Regions from separate parts of the Streptomyces sp. CB03238 genome, predicted to be linked through region 2. Evidence: riboswitches for the same ligand, from Rfam matches in the RefSeq annotation. Region 2 holds a riboswitch; the other holds the start of a gene.
The links. Region 2 has a riboswitch for glycine ahead of gcvP (aminomethyl-transferring glycine dehydrogenase). Riboswitches for the same ligand answer to the same signal wherever they lie in the genome.
Positions count from the first base shown of each region.

Region 1: another riboswitch for glycine. It lies ahead of gcvT (glycine cleavage system aminomethyltransferase GcvT); the one in region 2 lies ahead of gcvP (aminomethyl-transferring glycine dehydrogenase).

Region 1 is NZ_NBCN01000025.1:20,328-35,996, forward strand. It holds gene BKD26_RS32350 (CopD family protein) at 1-718, shown strand, start outside; gene bla (class A beta-lactamase) at 711-1,703, opposite strand; gene BKD26_RS32360 (L-serine ammonia-lyase) at 1,756-3,126, opposite strand; gene glyA (serine hydroxymethyltransferase) at 3,290-4,549, opposite strand; gene gcvH (glycine cleavage system protein GcvH) at 4,562-4,939, opposite strand; gene gcvT (glycine cleavage system aminomethyltransferase GcvT) at 4,998-6,113, opposite strand; glycine riboswitch at 6,269-6,361, opposite strand; gene BKD26_RS32380 (AAA family ATPase) at 6,534-7,205, shown strand; gene BKD26_RS32385 (enhanced serine sensitivity protein SseB) at 7,279-8,019, shown strand; gene BKD26_RS32390 (enhanced serine sensitivity protein SseB C-terminal domain-containing protein) at 8,056-8,871, shown strand; gene BKD26_RS32395 (ABC transporter permease) at 9,199-10,197, shown strand; gene BKD26_RS32400 (ABC transporter substrate-binding protein) at 10,283-12,034, shown strand; gene BKD26_RS32405 (ABC transporter permease) at 12,116-13,123, shown strand; gene BKD26_RS32410 (ABC transporter ATP-binding protein) at 13,120-14,184, shown strand; gene BKD26_RS32415 (dipeptide ABC transporter ATP-binding protein) at 14,196-15,419, shown strand.
Region 2 is NZ_NBCN01000003.1:476,609-492,277, reverse strand. It holds gene BKD26_RS41980 (FHA domain-containing protein) at 137-667, shown strand; gene BKD26_RS07270 (MerR family transcriptional regulator) at 685-1,428, shown strand; gene BKD26_RS07265 (bifunctional nuclease family protein) at 1,482-1,955, shown strand; gene BKD26_RS07260 (MerR family transcriptional regulator) at 2,183-2,920, shown strand; gene BKD26_RS07255 (DNA polymerase IV) at 2,981-4,864, shown strand; gene BKD26_RS07250 (PRC-barrel domain-containing protein) at 4,792-5,157, opposite strand; glycine riboswitch at 5,272-5,371, shown strand; gene gcvP (aminomethyl-transferring glycine dehydrogenase) at 5,551-8,439, shown strand; gene BKD26_RS07240 (DUF5999 family protein) at 8,512-8,718, opposite strand; gene BKD26_RS07235 (hypothetical protein) at 8,970-9,563, opposite strand; gene BKD26_RS07230 (glutamate-cysteine ligase family protein) at 10,076-11,602, shown strand; gene BKD26_RS07225 (CPBP family intramembrane glutamic endopeptidase) at 11,843-12,631, shown strand; gene BKD26_RS07220 (PhzF family phenazine biosynthesis protein) at 12,699-13,508, opposite strand; gene BKD26_RS07215 (PadR family transcriptional regulator) at 13,716-14,342, shown strand; gene BKD26_RS07210 (SRPBCC family protein) at 14,419-14,850, opposite strand; gene BKD26_RS07205 (Clp protease N-terminal domain-containing protein) at 15,056-15,637, shown strand; gene BKD26_RS07200 (EamA family transporter) at 15,661-15,669, shown strand, end outside.

The DNA of each region.
Region 1 (15,669 bases), on a different contig from region 2:
GCTCACCGGAACCGGCCCCACGCCCCGCTCCTGGGCCCTGTGGACCGCGCTCGGCGGGGCGGCCGCGGCGGCCGGGCAGATCGTGCTGCTGGCCGAGGTCAGCGACCTCGACCTCACCGCCACGTACGGGACGCGGGACGGCGGGCTGCTGCTGGCCATGGCCAACGGCTTCGCCCTGGCGGCCGGTTGCGTCGCGCTGCGCCGCCCCGGCTGGGCGACCGGCCCGCTGGCCCTGGTGATCGGCGCGGAGGCGATGCGCGCGCACCCCGAGCCGTACACCCCGGAGTGGGGCACCGCCCTCACGGTCGTCCACCTGACGGCCGCCTCCCTGTGGGTGGGCGGGCTGCTGTACGCGCTGCGGACGACGCGGCTGCGCGGCGGCGCGGCGCGGGAGGTGCTCGTGCGGTACGCGCGCCTCGCCGGATGGCTGTACGTGGCGCTCGCCGCCACCGGCACCTGCTCGACGCTGCGCCGCCTCCCGGCCGACGTGGTGTTCTCGACGGCGTACGGCAGGGTCCTGATCGCCAAGCTGGCGCTGGTGGCGGTGGCGAGCGCCCTGGCACTGGCCGCGCGCCGCCGCCTGCGCCGCGGCGGGGACGCGACCCGCCCGGCCCGCGCCGAAGTGGCCGCGCTGGCGGGGGTCGTACTGGTCTCGGCGGTCCTGACCGTGGTGCCCGACCCCCACTGGCTCAGCCTGCGCTCGGCGCTCCTCAGGTGACCGCCGCGGCCAGTACGGAGGCCGTGTCGCGGACGAGCGGGTTGTCCGCCGGGGCGTCCTGCTCCGGCTTGGTCGTCAGGACGGCGAGGACGACCGGGGCGCCGTCGGGCGTCCAGGCGACACCGACGTCGTTGTTCGTCCCGTACGCGCCGCCGCCTGTCTTGTCGGCCAGGCGCCAGTCCGCCGGCAGCCCGGCGCGGAACCGGTACGTGCTGGTGGTGTTGGCCAGCAGCCAGCCGGTCAGCCGCTCGCGGTCGGGCCGGTTGAGCGCGGTGCCGAGCACCAGCCGTTCGTAGGTCCCGGCGATGGCGGCCGGGGTGGTGGTGTCCTCGACGCGCCAGGGCTCGGCGGTGTTCAGCTGGGGTTCCCAGCGGTCGAGCCGGGTCACGCCGTCCCCCAGGGACCGGCAGAAACGGGTGACGGCGGCGGGGCCGCCGAGTTCGCGCAGGAGCAGGTTGGCCGCCGTGTTGTCGCTGAAACAGATGGCGGCCCAGCACAGCTCCGCGACGGTCATGCCCGTGGCCAGGTACTCCTCCGCCTTGTCGGAGTTCTCCACGAGGTCGTCCCTGGTGTACCGGACGCGCTTGGCGAGCACCTCGCCGTGCCGGTCGAGGTCCCGGAGTACGGCCGCCGCGGCCAGGGTCTTGAACGTCGAGCACATGGGGAAGCGCTCGTCCGCCCGGTACAGCACCGTCGCGCCGGTGACCGTGTTGCGGGCGACCGCGCCCAGCCGGGCCCCGTGCCGCCGCTCCAGCGCCCTCAGCTGCCCGATGGCGGCCGCGCGCCGGGCGGCACCGCGAGGCGCGGCACCGCGCGGCCCGGCACCGCGGGGCCCGGCACCGGCGCGAGGTGCGGCAGGCGGGGTAGCGGCGGAAGGGCCGGCCGCCGCGCCGGTCGCCAGCAGCGCGGCCGCCCCCGCGGCAGCCGTGAGAAGGGTGCGGCGGGCCGCCCGGCCTCGTATCGTCGAGATCTCGTTGTCGGTCATGGGCCGAGCCCATCACGGGCGCGTCACCGGAAGGAAACGTTCCGGCGGCGTGTCAGCACTCGATGATGTTGACCGCCAGGCCGCCGCGCGCCGTCTCCTTGTACTTGACACTCATGTCGGCGCCCGTCTCCTTCATGGTCTTGATGACCTTGTCCAGGGAGACCTTGTGGCTGCCGTCGCCGCGCATCGCCATCCGCGCCGCCGTGACCGCCTTGACCGCCGCCATGCCGTTGCGCTCGATACACGGGATCTGGACCAGGCCGCCGACCGGGTCGCAGGTCAGGCCCAGGTTGTGCTCCATACCGATCTCGGCGGCGTTCTCCACCTGCTCCGGGCTGCCGCCCAGCACCTCGGCGAGCGCGCCCGCCGCCATGGAGCAGGCCGAGCCGACCTCGCCCTGGCAGCCGACCTCGGCGCCGGAGATGGAGGCGTTCTCCTTGAAGAGCATGCCGATCGCGCCGGCGGCCAGCAGGAAGCGGACCACGCCCTCCTCGTCGGCGCCGGGGACGAAGTTCATGTAGTAGTGCAGGACCGCCGGGATGATGCCGGCGGCGCCGTTCGTCGGGGCGGTGACGACGCGGCCGCCGGCGGCGTTCTCCTCGTTCACGGCCATCGCGTACAGCGTGATCCACTCCATGGAGAGGGCCAGCGGGTCGCCCTCGGAGCGCAGCTTGCGCGCGGTGTTGGCGGCGCGGCGGCGGACCTTCAGGCCGCCCGGCAGGATGCCCTCGCGGGACATGCCGCGCGACACGCACGCCTGCATGACCCGCCAGATCTCGAGCAGACCCTCGCGGATCTCTTCCTCGGTGCGCCAGGCCTTCTCGTTCTCCAGCATCAGCGCGGAGATCGACAGGCCGGTCTCCTTGGTCAGGCGCAGCAGCTCGTCACCGGTGCGGAAGGGGTACTTCAGTACGGTGTCGTCGGGGACGATCGGGTTATCGCCCTGGACCGCGGCCTCGTCGACGACGAACCCGCCGCCCACCGAGTAGTACGTCTTCTCCAGCAGGGTGGCGCCCTCGCCGTCGTACGCCCACAGCGTCATGCCGTTGGCGTGGTACGGCAGCGCCTTGCGGCGGTGCAGGACCAGGTCCTCGTCGAAGTCGAAGCCGATCTCGTGCGCGCCCAGCAGGTTGATGCGCCCCGTGCTCTTGATCCGCTCGACCTGCTCGTCGGCGGTTTCGACGTCGACCGTGCGGGGGGAGTCGCCCTCCAGGCCGAGGAGGACGGCCTTGGGCGTGCCGTGGCCGTGGCCGGTCGCGCCCAGCGAGCCGTACAGCTCGGCCCGTATGGAGGCGGTCGGGGCCAGCAGGCCCTCGTTCTTCAGACGGCGGGCGAACATCCGGGCGGCGCGCATGGGGCCGACCGTGTGGGAGCTGGACGGGCCGATGCCGATCGAGAACAGGTCGAAGACCGAGATGGCCACGGGGAGACTCCTTGGGTGGAAGACGTCGCTGTCTGCCGGGGTGGTGCAGGGACAACGCGGGGTGGGGCGGAAAGCGGGGCAAGACACGGGGCACCGCACTCACTGGTCCAGTGTGCGCGGTGCCCCGCATGTCGGTCTGTTACGTACGTAACCTCTACGGAGATTACAGACCAGGGTAAAGCGGGTGCTTCGCGGCGAGAGCCGTCACCCGGGCCCTGAGCGCGTCCGCGTCGTACGACGGCTTCAGCGCCTCGGCGATGATGTCGGCGACCTCGGTGAAGTCCTCGGCCTGGAAGCCACGGGTGGCCAGGGCCGGGGTGCCGATCCGCAGGCCCGAGGTGACCATCGGGGGCCGCGGGTCGTTCGGGATCGCGTTGCGGTTGACGGTGATGCCGACCTCGTGGAGCCGGTCCTCGGCCTGCTGGCCGTCCAGCTCGCTGTTGCGCAGGTCGACCAGGACCAGGTGCACGTCGGTGCCGCCGGTCAGGACCGACACGCCGTGCTCGGTGACGTCCGGCTGGACCAGGCGCTCGGCCAGGATGCGGGCGCCGTCCAGGGTGCGCTGCTGGCGCTCCTTGAACTCCTCGCTCGCCGCGACCTTGAAGGAGACCGCCTTGGCGGCGATCACGTGCTCCAGCGGCCCGCCCTGCTGACCGGGGAAGACCGCCGAGTTGATCTTCTTGGCGAGCTCGGCCGTCGACAGGATCACGCCACCGCGCGGGCCGCCCAGCGTCTTGTGGGTCGTGGTGGTGACCACGTGGGCGTGCGGCACCGGGTTGGGGTGCAGACCGGCGGCGACCAGGCCCGCGAAGTGGGCCATGTCGACCATCAGGTACGCGCCGACCTCGTCCGCGACGCGGCGGAAGGCGGCGAAGTCCAGCTGGCGGGGGTAGGCGGACCAGCCGGCGACGATCAGCTTCGGCTTGTGCTCCTTGGCCAGCTTCTCGACCTCGGCCATGTCGACCTGGCCGGTCGCGTCGTCGACGTGGTAGGCGACGACGTTGTAGAGCTTGCCCGAGAAGTTGATCTTCATGCCGTGGGTCAGGTGCCCGCCGTGGGCGAGGTTCAGACCCATGATCGTGTCGCCCGGCTTGAGCAGCGCGAACATCGCGGCCGCGTTGGCCTGGGCACCCGAGTGCGGCTGGACGTTGGCGTGCTCGGCGCCGAAGAGCGCCTTGATGCGGTCGATGGCGATCTGCTCGACGACATCGACGTGCTCGCAGCCGCCGTAGTAGCGGCGGCCGGGGTAGCCCTCGGCGTACTTGTTGGTCAGAACGGAGCCCTGGGCCTCCATGACCGCGACCGGAGCGAAGTTCTCCGAGGCGATCATTTCGAGGGTGGACTGCTGACGGTGGAGCTCGGCGTCGACGGCGGCGGCGACGTCCGGGTCCAGCTCGTGGAGAGGGGTGTTCAGAAGCGACATCGGGGAGGGTCCTTAGCTGCCGGAGAACTCGGTGTACTCGTCGGCGGAGAGCAGCTCCTTCGGCTCCTCCGCGACGCGTACCTTGAACAGCCAGCCGCCCTCGAACGGGGCGGTGTTCACCAGCGACGGGTCGTCGACGACGTCCTGGTTCGCCTCGACGACCTCACCGGTCACCGGGGAGTACAGGTCGCTCACGGACTTGGTCGACTCCAGCTCACCGCAGGTCTCGCCCGCGGTCACCGTGTCGCCGACCGCCGGGAGCTGCACGTACACGACGTCGCCGAGGGCGTTCGCCGCGTGCTCCGTGATGCCGACCGTCGACACGCCGTCCTCGGCGGCCGACAGCCACTCGTGCTCCTTGCTGTAGCGAAGCTGCTGGGGGTTGCTCATGACGGGAATTCTCCTGTACGCGGGGGAGTGCTGGTGAACGGGGGAGTGGTGCGGGTGGTCACTTCTGGCGCTTGTAGAAGGGCAGCGCCACGACCTCGTACGGCTCATGGGTACCGCGGATGTCGACCCCGACCCCCTCGGTGCCCGGCGCGGCGTGCGCCGCGTCCACGTACGCCATGGCGATCGGCCTGCCCAGCGTCGGCGACGGGGCGCCCGAGGTGACCTCGCCGATCACGGTGCCGCCGGCGACCACGGCCATCCCGGCGCGCGGGACCCGGCGGCCCTGGGCGATCAGGCCGACGAGCTTGCGCGGCGGGGCGATCTGGGCGCGCTCGGCGGCGGCGGCCAGGGCCTCGCGGCCGACGAAGTCGCCCTCCTTCTCGAACTTGACCACCCGGCCCAGACCCGCGTCGAACGGGGTCAGGGACGTCGTCAGCTCATGCCCGTACAGCGGCATGCCCGCCTCCAGGCGCAGCGTGTCGCGGCAGGACAGCCCGCACGGGATCAGCCCGACCGGGGCGCCCGCCTCGGTCAGCGCCTGCCACAGCTTCTCGGCGTGCTGCGGCTCGACGAACAGCTCGAAGCCGTCCTCACCCGTGTAGCCGGTGCGGGCGATCAGCGCGGGGACGCCCGCGACGGTGCCGGGCAGGCCCGCGTAGTACTTCAGCCCGTCCAGGTCGGCGTCGGTCAGCGACTTCAGGATGCCGGGGGACTCCGGGCCCTGGACGGCGAGCAGCGCGTACGCGTCGCGGTCGTCGCGTACGGCGGCGTCGAAGCCGGCGGCCCGCTCGGTGAGGGCGTCGAGCACGATCTGGGCGTTGGAGGCGTTGGCGACGACCATGTACTCCTGCTCCTGGAGCCGGTACACGATCAGGTCGTCGAGGATGCCGCCGTCCTCCTGGCAGATCATCGTGTAGCGGGCGCGGCCGACACCGACGCTGCCGATGTTGCCGACGAGCGCGAAGTCCAGGAGGTCCGCGGCCTGCGGTCCGGTGACGGTGATCTCACCCATGTGAGAGAGGTCGAAGAGTCCGGCCTTCGTGCGGACGGCGTTGTGCTCGTCGCGCTCGCTCCCGTACCGCAGCGGCATGTCCCAGCCGGCGAAGTCGGTCATGGTCGCGCCGAGCGCCCGATGCACGGCATCGAGGGCGGTCAGGCGGGGGGCAGTGCTCATTGGATGTGGCTCCCAGGTCCCAGGACGGGCATGGCTCGAAGACGATCCTCCCCATCTGTCATCGGAACCTGAGAGGTTCACCGTGACCGTACGGGGACGGTCCTCGGCTTGCACCTTGGGTGGAGCCGCCGGGGCGGCCCGCTTTTCAGATCTGCCTCATCCACGCGGTACGGGGCCTGAGAGATTCAAGGGAGGAACTTGCTCCTTCGGCGCCCGGGTGTGACCCGGAACTCTCCCGCGCGGATTCAAGCGGCCGGTATGCGGTTGTGGCGCACGTGTGTGCGTCGGCGCGCACATCATTGCACGCGGGGTCTCGTCGGCAAATCGCTTGTGCCTTATTACCCTTTCTTTACACTTCTTGGGCAAGGGTCGGGACAAGCCGACCCAGGGACCGCCAGGGCCCTAGCAGGGGGAGTAGCGATGACGTTGCAGCGGACCGGGGCGTACGCGACGACCACGGGAGTGCCCGGGCAGCCGGGCCTGCCCGCGCGGGGCCGGGCCGCGGCGGGCGCGGCCGCCCTGCCGGTCGTGCGCGACCTCAGGGACCGCGGCGGGCGCGTCCCCCGGGCGCTGACCTTCGCGGCCGGTGACCTGGTGGTCGTCTCGGGCCTGCCCGGCAGCGGCAAGTCCACGCTGATCGCCCGGACCGCCCAGGGGCGCGGCATCGACTCGCAGAACGCCCGGGAGCGGTGGGAGCGCCGGGTGCCCGGCTTCCTGCCGTACGCCGTCTACCGGCCCCTCGTCCGGTTCGCGCACTACGCGGGGCTGCGGCGGGCGCTGCGCTCCGGCGAGAGCGTCGTCGTCCACGACTGCGGTACGCAGGCCTGGGTGCGGCGCTGGCTGGCCCGCGAGGCCGCACGCCGGGGGCAGGCCTTGCACCTCCTCCTGCTGGACGTCACGCCCGGCACGGCCCGCGAGGGGCAGCGCGAGCGGGGACGCGGCGTGTCCGGGTACGCCTTCGGGCGGCACCGCCGGGCGGTGGGCCGGCTGGTGCGGGACGCGGAGCGGGGCGTGGTGCCGCGCGGATGCGCGTCCGCCGTCCTGCTGGACCGGCCGGCGGCGTCCGCGCTGACCCGGATCTCGTTCGGCTGATCCGCCGTACGGCGGACCGCGTTAGGGTGCTCCGGGCAGCGACAGGCACGCGCGGGAAGGACCAGAAGCACCAGTGGACACTGCATGGCCGGGCAACGAGCTCGAAGAGGTGCTCGCCGCCTCCCTCGGCAACCCCGCGGCCGGAGGCCGCCTCGTCGAGGTCCTGGGCCGCAGCCACGTCTGGGTGCCGCTCCCCAACGGCGGCGGCCCCGACAGCCCGAACCTGGACCTGCCCACCCTGGAGATCGACGGGCAGGCGTACGTCCCGGTCTTCAGCTCCGAGCAGCAGTTCACCCACTGCGTCGGCGCCCACATGGCGTACACCGTCGCCCCGGCCGTCGAGTTCGCGCGCGGCCTGCCGCCGCAGCTCGGCATCGCCGTGAACCCCGGCGGGGCCGTCGGCGCCCCGCTGCCACCGCCCGCCGTCGCCGAGCTGTGCCGCACCGGCCGCACCCCGCTGGACGGGCCCGCGAGCGGCGCCCGGGTGCGGCTGTTCGAGCCGGACTGGCAGGAGGACCCGGTCGACTTCCTGTCCGCCGCGGCCGCCGAGTTCGACGCCACCAGTACCGTCCTGACGGCCCGCCGCTGCCTCGCCAGCATCGAGGGCGACAGCCCGGTCCTTTTCGTCGGCGTGCAGCTCTCCTCCTGGGAGGGCGCCGACCGTAACGTACCGATGGACGCCCTCGGCCGGGCGCTGGGCCGCGTCCAGGTGCCGTGGCCGGTCAACCTGGTCCTGCTCGACGTCGCGCAGGACCCGGTGGGCGACTGGATGCTGGAGAAGGTACGGCCCTTCTACCAGCGCGGGCACGCATAAGCTGGTCCGGTGGACGGAAGAGGGGCGGGACCCAGGGTGAGCGCGTCAGGCACCGCGGCGGCCGGAGCGTCGGCCGGGCACGCGGCCGGAGCGGCGGCCGGGCAGGTCGAGCACCTGCTGAGCCAGGTCACGCCCGGACGCTACGACACGTACGAGGCGCTCCTGCACGCCCTCGCCGACGGCCGGCTGTGGATGCTCCTCTGGCACGGCCAGGCCGGCTCGCCCGACGCCCAGTACGGGAACATGGAGGTCGACGGCCTCGGGTACGCCCCGTGCGTCACCTCCGCCCAGGAGCTCGCCGCCTCCGGCTGGAACCGCGCCCACGAGATCATCGGCGGCCGGGACATCGCCCGCGCCCTCTACCCCGACCGCTGGGGCATCTGGCTCAACCCGCACGCCCCCGGCGGCGGCGTCGGCATCCCGTGGCCCGACCTGCGCCGGATCGCCACCGGCCTGGACCGGATGCCCGCCGGACCGCTGAAGCTGTCCGAACCGGGCATCCAGATCCCGCAGTTCTACGCCCTGCTCACCCAGAACGCCCACCGCACCCCCGCCGTCCGCTCGCTGCGCCGCGCCTGGGTCCAGCCGGCCCTCGGCACCCCGTACCTGGCGATCGGCCTGGACCTGTACGACACCGGCCAGGCGTCCGTCGACGCGGTGCGCGCCATGATGCAGCAGTCCATCGCCGCCGTCCCCGACGGCCTGCCCGTGTCCACGGTGGCGATGTCGGACGAGTACGACCCGGTGACGATGTGGCTGCGGGCCAACGCGCGCCCCTTCTACGACCGCGAGGCCCACGCCACCGCGCCCGTCGTGCCCGGTACGGGGTACGGCTACCCGCCCCGCGGCTGACGCGTCCGCCGGCCTACCGGCCGACGCGTCCGCCCGCGTACCGGGCGGCGCGCCCACTGTCCGTTTCGGTGGAATAGCGGCCGAGTTGGTCCGCTGAGACGATCACCTCGTCCGGATAACGGAAGCCCACGACCCGCATCACGGTTGCGCAAACATTCCCCGTGAGGTCTGGCGGGTGATCGTGAACCCATTGAAGACTCCCCCCAACCAGGGGGCGTCGTACATGCGTGCAGCGCACTCGCGCACTCCCTGAACGGACCGCACCGCAGACCCGGGCGGCCTGTCGAGCACTGTCGGCGACCGTCGGCACGGCGAGCACGAGGGACGATGACCGCACCCATTGAGACCACCGGATCACAGGCCGAGGCGGCGCCTGAGGCCGTACTTGAAGGCGTCAAGTCCGAGCAGATCGAAGGCCGTTCACTCGGTCAGATCGCCTGGGCCCGCTTCAAGCGGGACAAACTGGCCGTGACCGGCGGCGTGGTCGTCATCCTGCTCATCCTGATCGCCGTGCTCTCCCGGCCGCTCCAGTCGCTGCTGGGCCTCGACCCGAACGCCTTCCAGCAGGACCTGGTCGATCCCAACACCTCGCTGCCCAAGGGCGGGTTCGGCGGGATGAGCTGGGACCACCCGCTGGGCGTCGACCCGAAGTTCGGCCGCGACATCCTCGCCCGCATCCTGGAGGGCTCCTGGGTCTCGCTGGTCGTCGCCTTCGGCGCGACGATCCTGTCCAACGTCATCGGCGTGATGCTCGGCCTGATCGCCGGGTACTACGGCGGGCGCGTGGACACCTTCATCAGCCGGCTCATGGACACGTTCCTCGCCTTCCCGCTGCTGCTGTTCGCCATCGCCATCTCGGCGACCCTGCAGGGCGGTGCCTTCGGCCTGGAGGGCCTGCCCCTGCACATCAGCGTGCTCATCTTCGTCATCGGGTTCTTCAACTGGCCCTACATGGCCCGTATCGTGCGCGGCCAGACCCTGGCCCTGCGGGAACGCGAGTTCATCGACGCCTCGCGCGGGATGGGGGCCAAGGGCCCGTACATCCTCTTCCGCGAGCTGCTGCCGAACCTCGTGGGGCCGATCACCGTCTACGCGACACTGCTCATTCCGACCAACATCATCTTCGAGGCATCGCTCAGCTTCCTCGGCGTCGGGATCCAGCCACCGCAGGCCTCATGGGGCGGCATGCTGAGGGAGGCGGTCACCTTCTTCGAAGTCGATCCGCAGTTCATGCTCGTCCCCGGCCTCGCGATCTTCATCACCGTACTGGCCTTCAACCTGCTCGGTGATGGCCTTCGGGACGCTCTCGACCCGCGCAGCCGCTGACGTCTGCCACGTCATCCACGGCGGCCGCACCAGCGGGCCGGGACCGTACCGACAATTTCCGAAAACAAAGGGGAGTTCGACGAAAATGCGAAGGTCAGCAGTGGCCGCTCTCGCGGTCGTCAGCAGTGCCAGCCTGCTCCTCGCGGGCTGCAGCAAGGCGGACGACGGCAAGGACGGCGTGAAGGGCAATGCCAAGGCGAACGCGGCGACGACCGGTGTCGTCAACGCCTCGGACGCGAAGGGCGGTACGGTCACCTACGCGATGGCCGACGCCCCCGAGTCGTTCGACCCGGGCGACACGTACTACTCCTTCATCTACAACTTCAGCCGGCTGTACGCGCGCCCGCTGACGACCTTCAAGCCGGGCCCCGGCGAGAAGGGCAACGAGCTGGTCCCCGACCTCGCCGCGGGCCTCGGTGTCCCCAGCGACGGCGGCAAGACCTGGACGTACAAGATCCGTCCGGGCGTCAAGTACAGCGACGGCACGCCGGTCACGGCCAAGGACGTCAAGTACGCCGTCGAGCGCTCGAACTTCGCGCGTGACGTGCTCTCCAACGGCCCCAACTACTTCCAGACGCTGATGGCCGACGGCGACACGTACAAGGGCCCCTACAAGGACAAGAGCGACAAGGGCCTCTCGTCCATCCAGACGCCGGACGACCACACGATCGTCTTCAAGCTGAAGGAACCGTTCGCGGACTTCGACTACCTGGTCAGCGCCCCGCAGACCGCCCCGGTGCCGAAGGCCAAGGACAAGGGCGCGGACTACACCAAGTCCATCCTCTCCTCGGGCTCGTACAAGTTCGAGACCTACCAGGACGGCAAGCAGGTCGTCCTCGTCCGCAACGAGCACTGGGACGCCAAGACCGACCCGCTGCGCAAGCAGTACCCGGACAAGATCGTCCTGAACCTGAAGGTCAACCAGTCGACCATCGACAAGGACCTGATGGCCGGCGAGATCATCGCCGACCTCAAGGGCGGCGGCGTCGACGCCCAGACGCAGGCGCAGATCCTCGCCAAGGAGGACCTGAAGGCCAACACCGACAACGCGCTCGGCGGCCGGCTCGCCTACATGGCGATCAACACCAAGGTGAAGCCGTTCGACAACGTCGAGTGCCGCAAGGCCGTGCAGTACGCCATCGACAAGGTCTCCGTGCAGACCTCGATGGGCGGACCGATCCGCGGTGAGATCGCCACCACGGTGATGCCGAACGACCTGCCCGGCCACCAGAAGTTCGACCTGTACCCCACTGAGGGCCACAAGGGCGACATCGCCAAGGCCAAGCAGCACCTGAAGGCGTGCGGCCAGGAGAAGATCTCCACCTTCATCTCCGCCCGCAGTGAGCGTCAGACCGAGATCGACGCCGCCACCGCCGTCGTCGCGTCGCTGAAGAAGGTCGGCATCGACGCCAAGATCAAGCAGTACCCGGGCAGCAAGTACTTCACCGACTACGCCGGTGTCCCGTCCTTCACCAAGAAGGAGAACATCGGCCTGATCATGATGCAGTGGGGCGCCGACTGGCCGACCGGCTACGGCTACCTGAAGCAGATCGTGCACGGCAAGGCCATCGGCCAGTCCGGCAACACCAACCTCTCCGAGCTGGACGACCCGACGGTCAACAAGCTGCTGGACGCGGCCATCGCCAACACCGACAAGGCGGCGCGTGACGCGGCGTACGTCGAGGTCGACAAGAAGGTCATGGAGCAGGCGGTAATCGTCCCGCTGACCTACTTCAAGGTCCTGAACTACCGCTCGCCGTACGGCACCAACATGGCAGCCTCGGCGGCCTGGAGCGGTCAGTACGACTACCTCAACATCGGCACCACGAAGAAGTAGCCCCGGAAGGCAGGTGAAGGCATTGGTGCCCGCGGGCCCCCGCATCCACGGTGCGGCCCGCGGGCACCGGCGCCGGTCCCCGTGATCTCGTACATCATCCGCCGGCTGATCGCGGCAGTGATCCTGCTGCTGGTCGTCACGGCGGTCACCTTCGGCATCTTCTTCATCCTGCCGAAGCTGGCCGGCCAGACCGCCGATCAACTGGCCCAGCAGTACATCGGCAAGAACCCCACGCCCGAGGACATCGAGGCGGTCAAGCGGAATCTTGGCCTCGACGACCCGGTCTACCTGCAGTACTGGGACTTCATCAAGGGGATCGTCACCGGCGCCACCTATGAGCGGGGCCCCACCACCGTCCAGTGCGACGCGCCCTGCTTCGGCTACTCCTTCAAGAACAACCTGGAGGTGTGGCCGCAGCTCGTCGACCGGCTGCCGATCACCGTCTCGCTCGCCATCGGCGCGGCCGTGCTGTGGCTGGTCTCCGGCATCGTCGTCGGCGTCATCTCCGCCCTCAAGCCCGGCTCGTTCTTCGACCGGGCCGCCATGGGCGGCGCGCTCGCCGGTGTCTCGCTGCCGATCTTCTTCACCGCCCAGCTGTTCCTGCTGCTCTTCAGCTACAAGCTGGAGATCTTCGGCCGGACGTATGTCCCGTTCACCGAGAACCCCGCGCAGTGGGCCAACACCCTGTTCCTGCCGTGGTGCTCGCTCGCCCTGCTGTACGCGGCGATCTACGCCCGCCTCACCCGGTCCGGGATGCTGGAGGCGATGAGCGAGGACTTCATCCGCACCGCCCGCGCCAAGGGCATGCGCGAGCGGCGGGTCGTCGCCAAGCACGGTCTGCGGGCCGCGCTCACCCCGATCGTCACCGTCTTCGGCATGGACATCGGCCTGCTGCTCGGCGGCGCGGTGATCACCGAGTCGGTGTACTCGCTGCACGGCATCGGCGAGTACGCGGTGCAGTCGATCGTCGCCAACGACCTGCCGCCGATCCTCGGCGTCACCCTGCTCGCGGCGTTCTTCGTCGTCTTCCTCAACCTCGTGGTTGACCTTCTGTACGCCGTCGTCGACCCGCGCGTGAGGGTGTCATGACCGAACTGTCCAAGCCCTCAGCGGAAGCGCGCGCGTTCCTCGACGTACGCGACCTCAAGGTCCACTTCCCGACCGACGACGGCCTGGTCAAGTCCGTCGACGGGCTCTCCTTCCAGCTGGAGAAGGGCAAGACCCTCGGCGTCGTCGGCGAGTCCGGCTCCGGCAAGTCCGTCACCTCGCTCGCCATCATGGGCCTGCACCGGCTCGGCGCGCGCGGGAAGAACGTACGGATGAGCGGCGAGATCTGGCTCGACGGCAAGGAGCTGGTGAGCGCCGACCCCGACGAGGTGCGGCGGCTGCGGGGTCGCGAGATGGCGATGATCTTCCAGGACCCGCTGTCCGCGATGCACCCGTACTACACGGTCGGCAACCAGATCGTGGAGGCGTACCGCATCCACAACAAGGTGTCGAAGAAGGTCGCCCGCGCCCGCGCCATCGAGCTGCTGGACCGCGTCGGCATCCCCGAGCCCGGCAAGCGCGTGGACTCCTACCCGCACGAGTTCTCCGGCGGTATGCGCCAGCGCGCCATGATCGCCATGGCGCTGGCCAACAACCCCGAGCTGCTGATCGCCGACGAGCCGACGACCGCGCTCGACGTCACCGTCCAGGCGCAGATCCTCGACCTGATCCGGGACCTGCAGAAGGAGTTCGGCTCGGCGGTCCTCATCATCACGCACGACCTGGGTGTGGTGGCCGAGATCGCCGACGACATCCTGGTGATGTACGGCGGGCGGTGCGTGGAGCGCGGCCCCGTCGACAAGATCTTCTACGAGCCGCAGCACCCCTACACCTGGGGCCTGCTCGGGTCGATGCCGCGCATCGACCGGGAGCAGACCGACCGGCTCATCCCGGTCAAGGGGCAGCCCCCGTCCCTCATCAACGTACCGAGCGGCTGCGCCTTCAACCCGCGCTGCCCGTACGCGGATGTGCCCAAGGGCGGGATCACCCGCACCGAGCGCCCGGAACTGCGTGAAGTGGGCTCCGGCCACTTCTCGGCCTGCCACATGGACCGGGAAGAGCGCACGCGGATCTGGACCGAAGAGATTGCGCCGAAGCTGTGACCAACGAACCGATGACGGACACCGAGCCCCTGCTGAAGGTCCAGGGCCTGGTCAAACACTTCCCCATCAAGAAGGGCCTGCTCCAGCGGCAGGTCGGCGCCGTGAAGGCGGTCGACGGCATCGACTTCGAGGTGCGCCGCGGCGAGACCCTCGGCGTGGTCGGTGAGTCGGGCTGCGGCAAGTCGACGATGGGCCGGCTGATCACGCGCCTGCTGGAGCCGAGCGGCGGCAAGGTCGAGTTCGACGGCACCGACATCACGCACCTGAGCACGGGCGGGATGCGGCCGCTGCGGCGCGACATCCAGATGATCTTCCAGGACCCGTACGGTTCGCTGAACCCGCGTCACACCATCGGCACGATCGTCTCCGCGCCGTTCCGGCTCCAGGGCGTCGAGCCGGAGGGCGGGGTCAAGAAGGAGGTCCAGGGCCTTCTGGAGCGGGTGGGCCTGAGCCCCGAGCACTACAACCGCTACCCGCACGAGTTCTCCGGCGGCCAGCGCCAGCGCATCGGCATCGCGCGGGCGCTCGCCCTGAAGCCGCGCCTCGTCGTGGCGGACGAGCCGGTCTCGGCGCTGGACGTCTCGATCCAGGCGCAGGTGGTGAACCTGCTGGACGACCTCCAGGACGAGCTGGGACTGACGTACGTGATCATCGCGCACGACCTGTCGGTGATCCGGCACGTCTCGGACCGGATCGCGGTGATGTACCTCGGCAAGATCGTGGAGCTGGCGGACCGCACCTCGCTGTACGAGGCGCCGATGCACCCGTACACCAAGGCCCTGATGTCGGCGGTCCCGGTACCGGACCCGAGGCGGCGGGGGGCCAGGAGCGAGCGGATCCTGCTGAAGGGCGACGTGCCGTCGCCGATCGCCCCTCCGAGCGGGTGCCGGTTCCACACGCGGTGCTGGAAGGCCACGGAGATCTGCCGCGTCCAGGAGCCGCCCCTGCTGGAGCTGGCCCCGGGCCGGCGCGTCGCCTGCCACCACCCCGAGAACGCCCCCGACCAGGCCCCGGGCGACCCGGCGCTGGCCTCGGCGGGCGAGGCGATCGAGATAGTCCCGGCCACGAAGGCGGCGGAGCCGGCCGCGGGGCCGGCCGCGGGGCCGGCCGCGGAGGGCGAGGCCCCGGCCGGGGGGACCTCCACGGAGGGCGTGGCGCCGGCCTCGGAGCCGGCTGCCCCCGAGGCCCCGGCCGCGGAGCCGTCCACGGAGGGCGAGGCCCCGAAGAAGCTCTGACGGGTCAGCCCTCCGGGTCGGTTGCCGTTGGGTCCGCTCCGTGGGGCATGTCCTGGGCTTTCCTTCGCAAGCTCACTCGTTTTACGCCCAGACGGTCGACGGGAACCCGTTGCCGCCCACCCGCGTGAGGGGACGGGGGCGGAGGTGGGGGGTGCGCGGACGGAAAAAGACCGAGCTTGCGAGGGAGAGTCCGCACCCCCCACCGCAGCCCCGGCCGCGCCCTGCCCCCCGGGCGGACCCGGTCCCCGCC
Region 2 (15,669 bases):
CGCGTCTGTTGACCCTGCTGGTCCCGGCCGCATAGGTTTCGGGGAACCATCAACCTCGAGTGCGGGTGGAGGGTTTACGCCCGACCCGTACGCGACGAGCGCCCACGCGGGCCAGCCGCGGCAGGAGGATTCGTCCATGCCGGTGTGTACGAGGTGCGGGCACCGCAACGCCGAGGCGAGCCGGTTCTGCTCCAACTGCGGTGCGCCGCTGCGAGGGGGTGCCCCCGCGGAGCGCGCGTCCGAGACGACGTCGACGATCTCGATCTCCGGCCTCGAGGCGTACGACTCCGAGGTCACCGGCCAGACGCAGCTGCCGTCGCTGTCTCCCGAGGCGCAGGCGGCCGTCGAGGCGCTGCCGCTCGGTTCGGCGCTCCTGGTGGTGCGGCGCGGTCCGAACTCGGGCAGCCGCTTCCTGCTGGACAGTGACCTGACCACGGCCGGGCGGCACCCGCAGAGTGACATCTTCCTGGACGACGTGACCGTGTCGCGGCGCCATGTGGAGTTCCGCAGGTCGCCCGACGGCAGCTTCACCGTCTCCGACGTCGGCAGCCTCAACGGCACCTACGTCAACCGTGAGCGGATCGACTCGGTTCCGCTGTCGAACGGCGACGAGGTGCAGATCGGCAAGTACCGGCTGGTCTTCTACGCGAGCCAGCGGGGCGTGTGACCCGGCAGGGGAGGCCGATGCTGCGAACCACGACGGGCGGTGCCGGAAACGGCGCCGCCGGCGCGGCTGATCAGCTGGTGAGCATCGGGACGGTGCTCAATCAGCTGCGCGAGGAGTTTCCCGAAGTCACCATTTCCAAGATCAGGTTCCTGGAGGCGGAGGGGCTCGTCGAGCCGCAGCGGACGGCTTCCGGATACCGGAAGTTCAGCCCGCGGGATGTGGAGCGGCTGGCGCGCATCCTCCGGATGCAGCGGGATCACTATCTGCCGTTGAAGGTGATCCGGGAACATCTGGACGCTGTGGAGCGGGGCGAGCAGGTGGAGCTGCCGGCCGCCCCCCAGCGTGACCCCCTGGACGGCGGCCCGTGGGAGGCCGCGCAGGACCGACCGACCGCTGCCCGGGTGGGCAGGGCGGAGCTCCTGGCCGCGGCGGGGGCCGGCGAGGACGAGCTCGCCGAGTGGGAGTCGTACGGACTCGTCGTGCAGGGCGTGGACGGCGGGTACGACGCCGAGGCCGTGACGGTCGCGAAACTTGTCGCGGAACTGGGGAGATTCGGTCTGGAACCGCGGCATCTGCGGGCGGTGAAAGCCGCCGCCGAGCGGGAGGCGGGACTGGTCGAGCAGGTCGTCGCGCCGCTGCGCCGGCACCGTAATCCGCAGACCAGGGCCCATGCCGAGGCGACGGCGAAGGAGCTGGCGGCACTGTCCGTACGGCTGCACGCGGCGCTGGTGCAGACGGCCCTCGGTATCCGCTTGCACTGATCTTGACAGAGCCCGACTATCCAAATCGGTCCGGCACGTCCTAGGGTTGCAATGTGAACGAGCTCGATGTTGTCGGTGTCCGGGTGGAAATGCCGTCCAACCAGCCGATCGTGCTCCTGCGTGAAGTGGGAGGCGACCGGTACCTCCCGATCTGGATCGGTCCGGGGGAGGCGACGGCGATCGCCTTCGCGCAGCAGGGCATGGCTCCCGCCCGGCCGCTCACGCATGACCTTTTCAAGGATGTGCTCGAGGCCGTGGGCCAGGAGCTGACCGAAGTCCGCATCACGGACCTGCGGGAAGGGGTCTTCTACGCGGAGCTGGTCTTCGCCAGCGGTGTGGAGGTGAGCGCCAGGCCCTCCGACGCCATAGCGCTGGCCTTGCGCACGGGGACCCCGATCTACGGGAGTGACGGGGTGCTCGACGACGCGGGAATCGCCATCCCGGACGAGCAGGAGGACGAGGTGGAGAAGTTCCGCGAGTTCCTCGACCAGATCTCGCCCGAGGACTTCGGTACCAGCAGCCAGTGACGCCGGTGGCGCGTAGGCCTGCCCTCGTGTCGTCGGGGCGGGGCGCGTACGCGCCGTGCGCGCTGTGAGGGATTTCTGCCCATTCGAGTACGCATTCCCGGATTCTGGATACGGGAAACCACTCTCAGGGTGATTATCACTCGGCGTGCCGAGTGTGGCGATCGTTGACGCACCCCGGGTGACTGCCTACCGTCGAGATGGCAGGTCAAGGACGGAGGGTCGGCGTGATGAGCAGCGGCGACGGTGCGACTGGGGGCCTCCCCGGACGAAGTCTGGGGAAGAGCGGGCCGTATCCGCTTCATGGGAGTGCGGCCGATCCGGCGCACACGAACGCGTCCGACAGGGCGAACGGAAGTGCGGCTGACCGGGTCCGTTCGGGTGTGGCCGCTGGGAGTGCCGGCCCGGGTGGCGGTGCGGCGGCCGGCCCGGCTGTCGGTGCGGTGCAGGGGCACGAGGACGAGACGGCTGCCGAGACGGTCGGCTACCGCGGACCGACCGCGTGCGCGGCCGCCGGGATCACCTACCGGCAGCTCGACTACTGGGCGCGTACCGGACTGGTCGAGCCGAGCGTGCGGCCCGCGTACGGGTCGGGGACGCAGCGGCTCTACAGCTTCCGGGACGTGGTCGTCCTCAAGATCGTCAAGCGCTTCCTGGACACGGGTGTCGCACTCCAGAACATCCGCGCGGCCGTCCAGCACCTGCGGGCGCGGGGCTTTCGCGACCTGGAGCGGATGACGCTCATGAGCGACGGCGCGACGGTGTACGAGTGCTCGTCGCCGGACGAGGTCGTCGATCTGCTGCAGGGCGGCCAGGGGGTCTTCGGGATCGCCGTGGGCGTGGTGTGGCGGGACGTCGAGGCGGCACTGTCGCAGCTGCACGGGGAGCGCATCGACACCGGCGAGACGCTGGTCGGGCACAACCCGTCGGACGAGCTGGCGCGCCGGAGGCGTGACCGGGCCGTCTGACCACCTGCTCCGTATGTGTGTGCGGGGCGATTGTCAGTGGCGTAGGGCAGCATCGATGGTGTGAGAGCCGCGCCGACGATCCTGCATCTGGACATGGATGCCTTCTTCGCCGCCGCCGAGCAGGCGGCGAAGCCCAGTCTGCGCGGAAAGCCGGTGGTCGTCGGCGGGCTGGGGCCGCGCGGGGTCGTCGCCACCGCGTCGTACGAAGCCCGGCGTTTCGGGGTGCATTCGGCGATGCCGATGGCGCAGGCGCGGCGGCTGGCGCCGAACGCCGCTTATCTGGTGCCCCGCTTCTCGCTCTACCGCGCCGTGAGCGAACAGGTCATGGAGCTGCTGCGCGAGCTGTCGCCCCTCGTCGAGCCGCTGAGCCTGGACGAGGCCTTCGTGGACCTGGAGGCGGGTGGCTCGGCTCACGACGCCGCCGGCGCGCGGGCCGCCGGTGAGCAGCTGCGCAGGGACATTCACGCGGTCACGGGGCTGACCGGTTCGGTGGGCCTGGCCGGGTCCAAGATGCTCGCGAAGATCGCGTCCGAGGAGGCCAAGCCTGATGGGCTCGTGCTGATCGAGCCGGGCACGGAACGGGAGCTCCTCGGCCCCAAGTCGGTGCGGATCCTGCCGGGGGTGGGGCCGGCCACCGGAGAGCATCTGCGGCGGGCCGGGATGACGACGGTGGCGGACCTGGCGGCGGCGGGCGAGGACGAGCTCGTACGGCTGCTGGGGAGGGCGCACGGGGAGTCGCTGTACCGGATGGCGATGGGGTACGACGACCGGCCCGTGGTGGCGGAGCGGGACGCCAAGTCGGTGTCGGTGGAGGACACCTTCGACGTGGACCTGCACGACCGGGTGCGGGTGCGGATGGAGGTGGAGCGGCTGGCCGAGCGGTGCGTGCAGCGGCTGCGGGGCGCGGGGCGGTCGGGGCGGACGGTGGTGCTGAAGGTGCGGAGGTACGACTTCTCGACGCTGACCCGGTCCGAGACGCTGCGCGGCCCGACGGACGATCCGGTGGTGGTGCGTGAGGCGGCGGCCCGGCTCCTGGAGGCGGTCGACACCACGGGCGGGGTGCGGCTCCTTGGCGTGGGTGTCACGGGGCTGGCGGACTACACGCAGGAGGACCTGTTCGCGCAGGCGGCGGCGGAACGGGCGGCCGGGGAGCGGGAGGCTGTGGAGCGGGCGGGGGCGGAGGCGATGGGGGCGGGGGTCTTGGCCGCGCACAGTGGGGCCGGGGGCGCGGTCTCGGGGGAGTCCGGTGCCGTCGGCGGGCCCGGTGTGCCGGTCGGATCCCCGGAGGTGGACGTGCGGGCCAGGCCGGGCGGCCCTGCCGGGGCGCCGCCCCCGCAGGGCGACGGGGTGGCCGAACCGTCGGCCGGTGAGTCGGGCGGGCGGCCGGAGGCGGCTCCTCCCGGCTCGCGCGGCCATGGCGGCCCTCGGCCGGGCGGCGAGCCGGGAGGGGCTGGCGGGGGTGGCGGACTGGGCGGGGCCGGTGGGCCTCATGGTGGCGTTGTGGCGGCGGAGATCGGGGTGGGCGACCACGGGGGCCCGGGTGTCCTGGAGGCGGCTTCCTCGGAGGGCGAGGGCCGTGTTGGCCCGGCCGGGGGCAGGCCGGTGTCCAGAGCCGGTGAGGCCGGTGGAACGGCTGGGCGCGCGGGTGCTGGGCCGGACAGCGCCAGGATGCCCGGTGGGGAGGTGCGGCGGTGGGCGGCCGGGGAGGATGTGCGGCACGCCCAGTACGGGGCCGGGTGGGTTCAGGGCAGCGGGCTGGGGCGCGTGACCGTGCGGTTCGAGGAGCCCGGTTCGGCGCCGGGGCGGGTGCGGACGTTCTGGGCCGACGATCCGGAGCTGGAGCCGTCCGATCCGCTGCCGCTCGTGCCGGGTCAGTCGTCCTGGCCGGCGAGCTTGCCGAAGTCGCGGTCCGTGGAGGGGGGTGGCGGGAGCGCGAGGCCGTAGTGGTGGTAGAGCTGGAGCTCCTGCTCGGGGGAGAGATGCCGGCCGACGCCGAAGTCGGGGGCGTCCTTGATCAGGGCCCGGTCATACGGGATGTGCAGGCCGTCGTCCACCAGTTCGCTGGGCTCCAGCGGGACGAAGGCGTCGCGGCTGAACAGGCCGGTTCGTACGGCGGCCCACTCGGGGACGCCCGTCGCGTCGTCCAGGTAGACCTCGTCGATGGTGCCGATCTTGTGGCCGTTGCGGTCGAAGGCCTTGCGGCCGATCAGGCTGCGCGGATCGATATCGGTCTGCACGGTCCCTCCAACTGGTCGCAACCGCTCTGTAAACACTACGAAAGTGCACATCGGTGACGTCGGCCACTCGAGGGATCGGGCGTGGACCACGCTGGTAGGCTGGCAGACGGCCGCTGACCCCGTGCGGGAGAGTCCTCCGGAGAAACCTTTCGGAGGCGCCGAAGGAGCAAATCCTCCCCGGAATCTCTCAGGCACCCGGTACCGCACGGATGAGGTCACTCTGGAAAGCAGGGCGGGCGTCGGACGGCATCCGCTCTCACCGACGGTGAAAGCCGGGCGGCACACAGGTGCGCCCGGTGAAGCTCTCAGGTTGAGATGACAGAGGGGGAGGCCGTCCGGGCACCCGCGCCGTGGTGCCCCTCGCAGGTCGTGACGACCAGGAGGCCTCCGCAGATGACCGCCAACCGTACTCCGCTCACCGAGCTTGAGCAGGGCATCCCCTTCGAGCAGCGGCACATCGGGCCCGACGACGAGGCCCGCGCCAAGATGCTCGCGCAGGTCGGTTACGGGTCGCTCGACGAGCTGACCGCCGCCGCCGTACCGGATGTGATCAAGAGCGCCGCCGCGCTCGGCCTGCCCGACGCGCGCACCGAGGCCGAGGTCCTGGCCGAGCTGCGCTCGCTCGCCGAGCGCAACCAGGTGCTCGCGCCGATGATCGGCCTCGGCTACCACGGCACGTTCACGCCGCCGGTCATCCTGCGCAACGTCATGGAGAACCCCGCCTGGTACACCGCGTACACGCCGTACCAGCCGGAGATCTCGCAGGGCCGCCTGGAGGCGCTGCTCAACTTCCAGACCATGGTCGCCGACCTGACCGGTCTGCCCACCTCCGGCGCCTCGCTGCTCGACGAGGGCACCGCCGCCGCCGAGGCCATGTCGCTGGCCCGCCGCGTCGGCAAGGTCAAGGGCGGCGTCTTCCTGGTCGACGCCGACGCCCTGCCGCAGACCATCGCCGTCATCGAGACCCGCGCCGAGCCGACCGGTGTCGAGGTCGTCGTCGCCGACCTGAGCGAGGGCATCCCCGCCGAGGTCGCCGAGCGCGGCGTGTTCGGTGTGCTGCTCCAGTACCCGGGCGCCTCCGGTGCCGTACGGGACATCAAGGCGGTCATCGACCAGGCCCACGAGCTCGGCGCGATCGTGACGGTGGCGGCCGACCTGCTGGCGCTGACGCTGCTCACCTCGCCGGGCGAGCTGGGCGCGGACATCGCGGTCGGTACGACGCAGAGGTTCGGCGTGCCGATGGGCTTCGGCGGTCCGCACGCCGGCTACATGGCCGTGCGCGAGAAGTTCGCCCGCAGCCTGCCGGGCCGGCTCGTCGGCGTCTCCGTCGACGCGGACGGCAACAAGGCGTACCGGCTGGCGCTGCAGACCCGTGAGCAGCACATCCGCCGCGAGAAGGCCACCAGCAACATCTGCACCGCGCAGGTGCTGCTCGCCGTCATGGCCGGCATGTACGCCGTCTACCACGGCCCCGAGGGGCTCAAGCAGATCGCCGGGCGCGTCCACCGGTACGCGGTGATCCTCGCGGAGGGGCTGCGCGCGGGGGGCGTGGACGTCGTCCACGGCACCTTCTTCGACACCGTGACCGTCCGCGTGCCCGGCAAGGCCGCCGAGGCCGTCGCCGCCGCCCGCGAGAACGGGGTCAACCTCCGCCTCGTAGACGCGGACCACGTCTCCGTCGCCTGCGACGAGACCACCGGCCGCGCCCAGATCGCCGCCGTGTGGGACGCCTTCGGGGTGCGCGGCGACATCGAGGCGCTGGACGCCGCCACCGCCGATGTGCTGCCCGAGGCGATGCTGCGCTCCGACGCGTACCTCACCCACCCCGTCTTCCACGCGCACCGCTCCGAGACGTCGATGCTGCGCTACCTGCGCAAGCTCGCCGACCGCGACTACGCGCTGGACCGCGGCATGATCCCGCTCGGCTCCTGCACGATGAAGCTGAACGCGACCACCGAGATGGAGCCGGTCACCTGGCCGGAGTTCGCGCAGATGCACCCCTTCGCGCCGGTCGACCAGGCGCAGGGCTACCTGACCCTGATCCGTGAGCTGGAGGAGCGCCTCGCCGAGGTCACCGGCTACGACAAGGTCTCCATCCAGCCCAACGCGGGTTCGCAGGGCGAGCTGGCCGGTCTGCTCGCCGTCCGCGCGTACCACCGCGCCAACGGCGACACGCAGCGCACCGTCTGTCTGATCCCGTCGTCCGCGCACGGCACCAACGCCGCCAGCGCCGTGATGGCCGGGATGAAGGTCGTGGTCGTCAAGACCGCCGACGACGGCGAGATCGACGTCGAGGACCTGCGCGCCAAGATCGAGCAGTACCGCGACGAGCTGTCCGTCCTGATGATCACCTACCCGTCCACGCACGGCGTGTTCGAGGAGCACGTCGCGGACATCTGTGCCCAGGTGCACGAGGCGGGCGGCCAGGTGTACGTGGACGGCGCCAACCTCAACGCGCTGGTCGGGCTGGCGAAGCCGGGCGAGTTCGGCGGCGACGTCTCGCACCTGAACCTGCACAAGACCTTCTGCATCCCGCACGGCGGTGGCGGGCCGGGCGTCGGACCGGTCGGTGTCCGCGAGCACCTCGCCCCGTACCTGCCGAACCACCCGCTCCAGCCGAGCGCCGGCCCCGACACGGGCGTGGGCCCGATCTCGGCCGCCCCGTGGGGCTCGGCCGGCATCCTGCCGATCTCCTGGGCGTACGTACGGCTGATGGGCGGCGAGGGCCTCAAGCGCGCGACCCAGGTCGCCGTCCTCGCGGCCAACTACATCGCCAAGCGCCTGGAGCCGCACTACCCGGTGCTGTACACCGGCCCGGCCGGGCTCGTCGCCCACGAGTGCATCGTGGACCTGCGCCCCATCTCCAAGGCGACCGGCGTCAGTGTCGACGACATCGCCAAGCGGCTGATCGACTACGGCTTTCACGCCCCGACCATGTCCTTCCCCGTGGCCGGCACGCTGATGATCGAGCCGACCGAGAGTGAGGACCTGACCGAACTCGACCGGTTCTGCGACACGATGATCGCGATTCGTGGAGAGATCGAGAAGGTCGCGTCGGGTGAGTGGCCCGCGGACGACAACCCGCTGCGCAACGCCCCGCACACGGCGGCCGCGCTGGGCGGCGGCGAGTGGACGCACGCGTACAGCCGTGAGGAGGCGGTCTTCCCGGCCGGTGTCTCGGCCACGGACAAGTACTGGCCGCCGGTGCGCCGCATCGACGGGGCGTTCGGCGACCGCAACCTGGTCTGCTCCTGCCCGCCGCTGGACGAGTACGACAACTGACGGGCGTGAACAAAGGGCCGGTACGGAGGTGACTCCGTACCGGCCCTTCGTCGTGCGGTGGTGTGCCGTGCCTCAGGCGGCCGTCACGACCTTCGAGGTGCTCAGCGGCCGGTGCGGCGCGATGATCTGGCCGTCCGGCAGCAGTTCACCGGTGTCCTCGAAGATCAGGACGCCGTTGCACAGCAGGCTCCAGCCCTGTTCCGGGTGGTGGGCCACCAGGCGGGCCGCCTCCCTGTCGGCGGAGTCGGCGGTCGGACAGGCTGGCTGGTGCTGGCACATGGGTCGGTTCTTTCGCTGCGGTGTGGTGTGTGTCCTGCGGCTCGATGCGGTGTTCATGGCCGCCCCCCGTTGTGTCGGTCGGTCCGTTCCCAGTCTTGCCCCACGGGCGTCAATCCGCAGGGATTTCGCGGCAGCGCTTCCTCCTCCTCAATGACGTGTCACCCGCCTGGATGGTTCAGCTCAACCGCACCGTCCCTTCGGGTGGTTCGCGATGGCCGCACCGGGCTAGTCCGATCGGACCGGGTGAGTCATCACGCCGTTGACTCCAGCAGCGGTGGCGGCACCAGCCGCAGTGTCAGCACGGGCAGCAGGTCGGCGACCCGGTACGGCAGGTGCGCGGCGATTCCGGGGGGCGCGGGGGCCAGCGGGATCAGCAGGTCCGCGGGGGCCGGGGCGCCGGCGGCCGGATCGGCCTCCGCGTCCTCGTGCAGCCACAGGGTCAGCATGTACAGCTCCGGTACGGACAGCAGGCGTGGCTGGTGGCCGGTCGCCATGGCCTCGGCCTGGCGTACGGCACGCTCCGTCGAGGCGAGATAGGGGCCCTCGAAGAAGTGCGAGAACGCCCATCCGTCCGGCGTGAGGATGGTGTCCGCGGCGGCGACGGGGCGGTCGCCGCCGCGGATCAGGAACCGCCAGCCGGCCAGTCGGGTACGCGGTGCGCCGGCGGGCGGAACGACCTGGTCGCGCACGTCCAGTACGTGGACGGGAAGCGGGAGTTCGGGGCTCAGCGGTCCCTGGACGGACCGGAGAGCGGGCGTGTGGGCCTCGCGGACGGCGGGGGAACCGAGCGCCGCGAGGACACTGCGCAGCGCAGGCGCGGGGGCGGGGGAGACGTGGAGCGGCATGGTGGGTCGCCTCTCAGTCAAGAGACAGGGTGATGCGAGGGAAGGTGCGGACGGCAGTGTCAGCTTGGGGTCAGAGGGGGCCGATGGGCCGGGGCCGGGCGCGACTCTCTGCCTCGTTCGCGGAGTTTATACGACACGTGTTCACGCAATGTTTCCGCTAGCCGTCGGCGATATTACCGGCAAGACCGAATCCGGTCTTTAATTTGCGGAGTTTCTGTGGATTTCCCACGCGGGCGGAGCCGCTGCCTGCGGCGTTGTCCGGCATGCGGTAGGCCGAATGCCGCCGCTGTTTCGACCGGCTCGAGGTGCCGTCCCGCCCCGTCGCGGCGGGTGGAGACCGACGGTAACTGCGCGCGGCCTCATGCCTCCGGAATGTGCCCGGCAAACAACGTAACCAGCCTACCGTTCAGGCGCCGCTCGTGTGGGCGTTACAGATCAGTCCGGCTGGGCATTATCGTCCGTGACGCGAGCGGACGATGCCGCGCGCCGCCCACTCGAGGAGGGACGCTTCGATGGGGGAGAAGATCGCGGCAGGCGGCTTCGACCTGTCCGATCGGCAGAGGTACCGCAGGAAACTCCGGGAGTGCCTGACGGGACTGGAGCGACTCCTTGCCGACAAGAGGTTCGACCGGCCGCGGAATCTCGTGGGGCTGGAGATCGAGCTGAATCTGGCGGGCCCGGACGGCATGCCGCGGATGATGAATGCCGAGGTGCTGGAGCGCATCGCGAGCCGGGATTTCCAGACCGAACTCGGAATGTTCAATCTCGAAGTGAACATTGCCCCGCACCGGCTCGGCGGACGCGTCTTCGACCAGCTCGCCGAGGAGCTGCGGACGGGCCTGGCGTACGCGCACCGCAAGGCGCAGGAGGTCGACGCCGGCATTGTGATGATCGGAATTCTTCCGACACTCTCGCAGGACGATCTGGTGTCCGGGAACCTCTCGGACGTCGACCGTTACAGACTGCTCAACGACGAGATAGTCGCCGCGCGGGGCGAGGACTTCACCCTCGACATCGACGGCGTCGAGCGGCTCAGCTGCACGGCGAGCTCCATCGTGCCGGAGGCGGCGTGCACCTCCGTACAGCTGCACCTCCAGGTCACGCCCGAGCGCTTCGCCGACGTGTGGAACGCGGCGCAGGCCATCGCCGCCGTACAGATCGCGGTGGGCGCCAACGCGCCCTTCCTCTTCGGCCGCGAGCTGTGGCGCGAGTCCCGCCCGCCTCTGTTCACGCAGGCCACCGACACCCGGCCGCCCGAGCTCCAGGCGCAGGGCGTGCGGCCGCGCACCTGGTTCGGGGAGCGATGGGTCACCTCGGCGTACGAACTGTTCGAGGAGAACGTCCGGTACTTCCCCGCCCTGCTGCCGATCTGCGACGAGGAGGAGCCGCTGCGGGTCCTCGACGAGGGCGGCGTACCGTCCCTCCAGGAACTCGTCCTGCACAACGGCACGGTCTACCGCTGGAACCGGCCGGTGTACGGGGTCATGGACGGTGTTCCGCACCTGCGCGTGGAGAACCGGGTGCTGCCGGCCGGGCCGACCGTCGACGACGTGCTTGCCAACGCCGCCTTCTACTACGGCCTGGTGCGCGCGCTCGCCGAGGAGGCCCGGCCCGTCTGGAAGCGGCTGCCGTTCGAGGACGCCGCCGCGAACTTCGACGCGGCCTGCCGGTACGGCATCGAAGCCGAGCTGCGCTGGCCGCGGCCCGGCCGGGGCGGCGGCGTCACGACGGTGCCGGCCGTGAAGCTGGTACGGGACGAACTGCTGCCGCTCGCGGCCGCGGGCCTCGACGCCTGGGGCGTGGAGCGCACCGACCGCAAGCGGTACCTCGGGATCATCGAGGAGCGGTGCAGGCGCCGGGTGAACGGGGCGTCCTGGCAGGTGGAAACGTTCCACCGGGCGCTGGAGGCGGGGCTGGGGCGCGAGGCGGCGCTGGCCGCCACCACCCGCCAGTACTGCCGGCTGATGCGCCAGGGCCGGCCGGTGCACACCTGGCCGGTCGGGTTCCCGGGACGGCCGCCGGAGCAGCGCGGGTTGTGAGGCTGCAGCCGGGCGGTGAGGGGGCCGGGCGGGCGGTTTGCCGCGGGTCGGGTGTGAGGGAGGCCGGGTGTGATGGGGCCGGGCGGGCCGGGTGCCGGCGTGAGAGGGCCGGGCGGACGATGTGGGCCGGGGGGATGCGGGCCGGGCGGGCCGGGTGCCGACCCGGATGGGTTCGTGGTGCGATCGTCGGGCAAGCTGTGACGTCCCATGGCGGTCGACCCGAGGCAGGTGTGCGCGTACGTGGCTGAATCTCTTCCCGCAGGGCCCGTCGAGGGCGTGGGGGTGCGGACCCTGCGCTCCGAGACGCTGCTCGTCCTGGCACTCTCCCTGGGGGCGAGCGGGGTCTCCGCGCTGATCAGCTTCATCGGTTCGCTGACGAAACCGGGCGGTCTCAAGGACCAGGCGGCGACGCTGAACGGCTCGTACGCGCCGGGGCGGCCGTGGCTCGACCTGGCCTGGCAGCTGTTCGGGATCACGACCGCGCTGGTGCCCGTCGCGCTGGTGGCGCACCTGCTGATCAGGGAGGGCGCCGGGCTGCGGGCGATCGGCTTCGACCGCAGCCGGCCGTGGCCCGACCTGGGGCGCGGCGCGCTGATCGCGGCCGGCATCGGCAGCGCGGGCCTCGCCTTCTACCTGGTCGCGCGGGCCACCGGAGCCAACCTGACGGTGGTGCCCGAGGCGCTGCCCGAGGTGTGGTGGAAATACCCGGTGCTGATCCTGTCGGCGGTGCAGAACTCCGTACTGGAGGAGGTCATCGTCGTCGGGTACCTGCTGCGAAGGCTCGGTCAGTTGGGCTGGAGCCCGATGGCGGCGCTGGTGACCAGCTCGGTGCTGCGCGGTTCGTACCACCTGTACCAGGGCATCGGCGGGTTCATCGGCAACATGGTGATGGGCGTGGTCTTCGTGCTGCTCTACCGGCGGTGGGGGCGGGTGGGGCCGCTGGTGGTGGCGCACGCGCTGCTCGACATCGTGGCGTTCGTCGGGTACGCGCTGCTGGCGGGCAGGGTGGGGTGGTTGCCCACGGCGTGAGGCGGTGAGGGGCGAAGGGGGCGTATGGAACTTTCCGTACGCCCCCTTCGCTTGTCTCGGCCGGGCCTTACGCCAGCAGGTCGCCCTCGATGACCGTCACCGCGTTCCCGGTCAGCAGTGTCCGCTCACCGCGCAGGGTCGTCCGCACCATCCCGGTACGGGCCCCGCCCTGCAGGCCGGTCAGCTCGTCGCGGCCGAAGCGGGCCGACCAGAAGGGCGCGAGGGCGGTGTGCGCGCTGCCCGTCACGGGGTCCTCGTCGATGCCGACGGCGGGGAAGAAGCAGCGGGAGACGAAGTCGTACCCGCGCCCCGGGTCCTCGGCGGTGGCCGTGGCGATGACGCCCCGGTCCGACATGGTCGCCAGGGCCGCGAGGTCCGGCGCGAGGGACCGTACGGACTGTTCGTCGGGCAGCTCGACCAGCAGGTCACCGATGTGCGGGGCGGTGTCGTGGACGGCGACGACGTCCGCGCCGAGCGCCTTCGCGAGCCCCTCCGGTGTCGGGACGGGAGTCAGGGGGGAGGTCGGGAAGTCCATCGTGATGGAGCCGTCCCCGGCCGCGGTGGCGGAGAGGATGCCGCACCGCGCGCTGAAGCGGACGGTGCCGGTCGCGCGGCCGGTGGTGTGCAGGACGTGCGCGGTGGCGAGCGTGGCATGGCCGCACATGTCGACCTCGGTGACCGGGGTGAGCCAGCGCAGCGCCCAGTCGGCCTCGCCGCCCGGGGGCAGCGGGTGGGCGAAGGCCGTCTCGGAGAGGTTGACCTCCGCGGCGACCTTCTGGAGCCAGTGGTCGTCCGGGAAGGCGTCCAGGAGCACGACTCCTGCCGGATTGCCGGAGAAGGGGCGATCGGTGAAGGCGTCGACGATTCGAATCCGCATGCCCTGACCGTAGGGGTGGGGCGATGCGCCCGGCCAAGGCCAATTCGGTGCGGCTGGCCCTGTCTGGCCCTCACCGGCCCTCTCCGGCGCTGCCCGGCACTGTCCGGCCCTGGCCGGCCCGGTTGGTCACGAATCGATTGCTCAGCGAGCTGTTCCGATATATCGTTGAAGTGTCGCGACAGATCAACGATGGAAGGAGCGTACGAGATGCGTGCGCATGGGAACTGTGGACCCGGCCATCGCGGCTGGGGCGGCGACCGCCAGGGGGACTTCGAGGGGCGGCGCGGCGCTTTCGGTCCGTTCGGGCCGGGATTCGGCGGCGGGCCCTTCGGTGGGGGTCCGTTCGGGGGAGGCCCCTTCGGTGGCGGGCGTGGGCGCGGAGGCGGCCGGGGGCGGGCGCGGCGCGGTGATGTGCGCGCCTCGATCCTCGCGCTGCTGAAGGACCGTCCGATGCACGGCTACGAGATGATCCAGGAGATCGCCGAGCGCAGCGGCGGGGCTTGGCGGCCCAGCCCCGGCTCGGTCTACCCGACCCTCCAGCTCCTGGAGGACGAGGACCTGATCGCCAGCCGGAGCGAGGGCGGCAAGAAGCTGTTCACGCTCACCGATACGGGGCGCGCCGAGGCCGATGCGGGGCCGGACGCCCCGTGGGAAGAGGCGGGGCGCGGCGTCGACTGGGAGGCCATGCACGAGATCCGGCAGGCCGGTTTCGGGCTGTTCGAGGCGTTCGGGCAGGTCTGGAAGACCGGCGACGCCGACCAGCGGCAGAAGGCGCTGGCCGTCATCAACGACGCCCGCAAGAAGCTCTACCTGATCCTGGCCGACGAGCACTGAGCCGTCGCGCGCCAGGCCTTGCCCGGGCCCTGTGGTCCGCCACGGGGCCCCGTGATGTGTCCCGGGCCCCGTGGTGTCACGTCACCAGGCCGGCCAGTCGGCGCAGCGACTCCTCCAGGGCGGCCGTCGCCGAGTCCTTCAGCTTGCTCGCCATCAGGGACACGGCCGCCCCGGTGAACTCCCCGTCGATCCGGACGGTCGTGGTGTCGTCCCCGTCCGGTGTGAGCGCGTAACGCATGCCGAGCGCGACGCCCATCGGGCCCTTCCCCCGGGTGGTCAGCAGCCGCTCGGGCTCCAGTTCGGCGACGGTCCAGGTGACTTCGGCGGGGAAGCCCATGAGCTTCATGTTTTCCTGGAAGGTGGCGCCGGTCGCGAGGGTGTCCGGGGTGTCATGGGGGAAGGACGTGTGGGTGGCGTTCCACTCCCCGTACGACGTGAAGTCCGTCAGCCGGGCCCAGACCTTCCCGGCCGGTGCCTCGATGCGTGCCTCGGCGCTGACCTCGGCCATGGGGACCACCCCTTCTCGACGGGTTGCGGTGGCGCGGAACGTAGCCGTGCGGACGCGAACATTCAATACTGACGGATCGTCAGATCTGCTCGGGGGTCTCATCCGTAAGGAGGAGGAAGCAGTCGCTCGCCCCCAACTTCCGTGGGATGCGCGAATGCTCCCAGGCGGGGATGTTCCGGCCTCCAGGGGCTGATGAGGTGGGAAGGTGCGAAGCCCTACCCCGCGGGTGCCTCCCCGGCAGCCCGCCGAAAGCCGTGCGGAGACCTGCAGTGCGGAGACCTGCCGTGCGGGCAGCGAGGCCCGGTTCACCGTCGAGCCGGCCTCCGTCGTCGCCGGTGCCCGGCGCAGGGCACTGCGGGACGGCGACCGGCAGATCGACACTGCTCATCTGCTGCACTCGCTCCTCGAGTCCGACCCGGAGGCCAGGGCCGCCTTCGACGGCGGTCCGCAGGTGGCGCGCGTGCTCGGTTACCTTGTGCAGCGGAGCATCGGGTACGGGCTGCGCTGGCAGGGTTCCGTCGAGGACTCCGGCGCCGTACCCCTCCCGCCGGAGGCGGTCGTCTCCGGATGGTCGCCCGCCGCCGTCGCCGCCATGGAGTGCGCCCTCGAGCGGGCCCGGCAGCGGGGTGAGTCGCGGGCGAGCGGGCTCGATCTGCTCGCCGCGCTGGCCGCCGACCGCGCGTGCCGGGCCGTCGACGTACTGACCCGGGCCGGGGTCGACGCGGCGTCGCTGGCTGCCCGGATCGGCGCGCCGTCTCAACAGGTGTCACAGCCTTTACGCTCCTGACGCGCTGCTGCCATGATGTGCCGATGCACGCG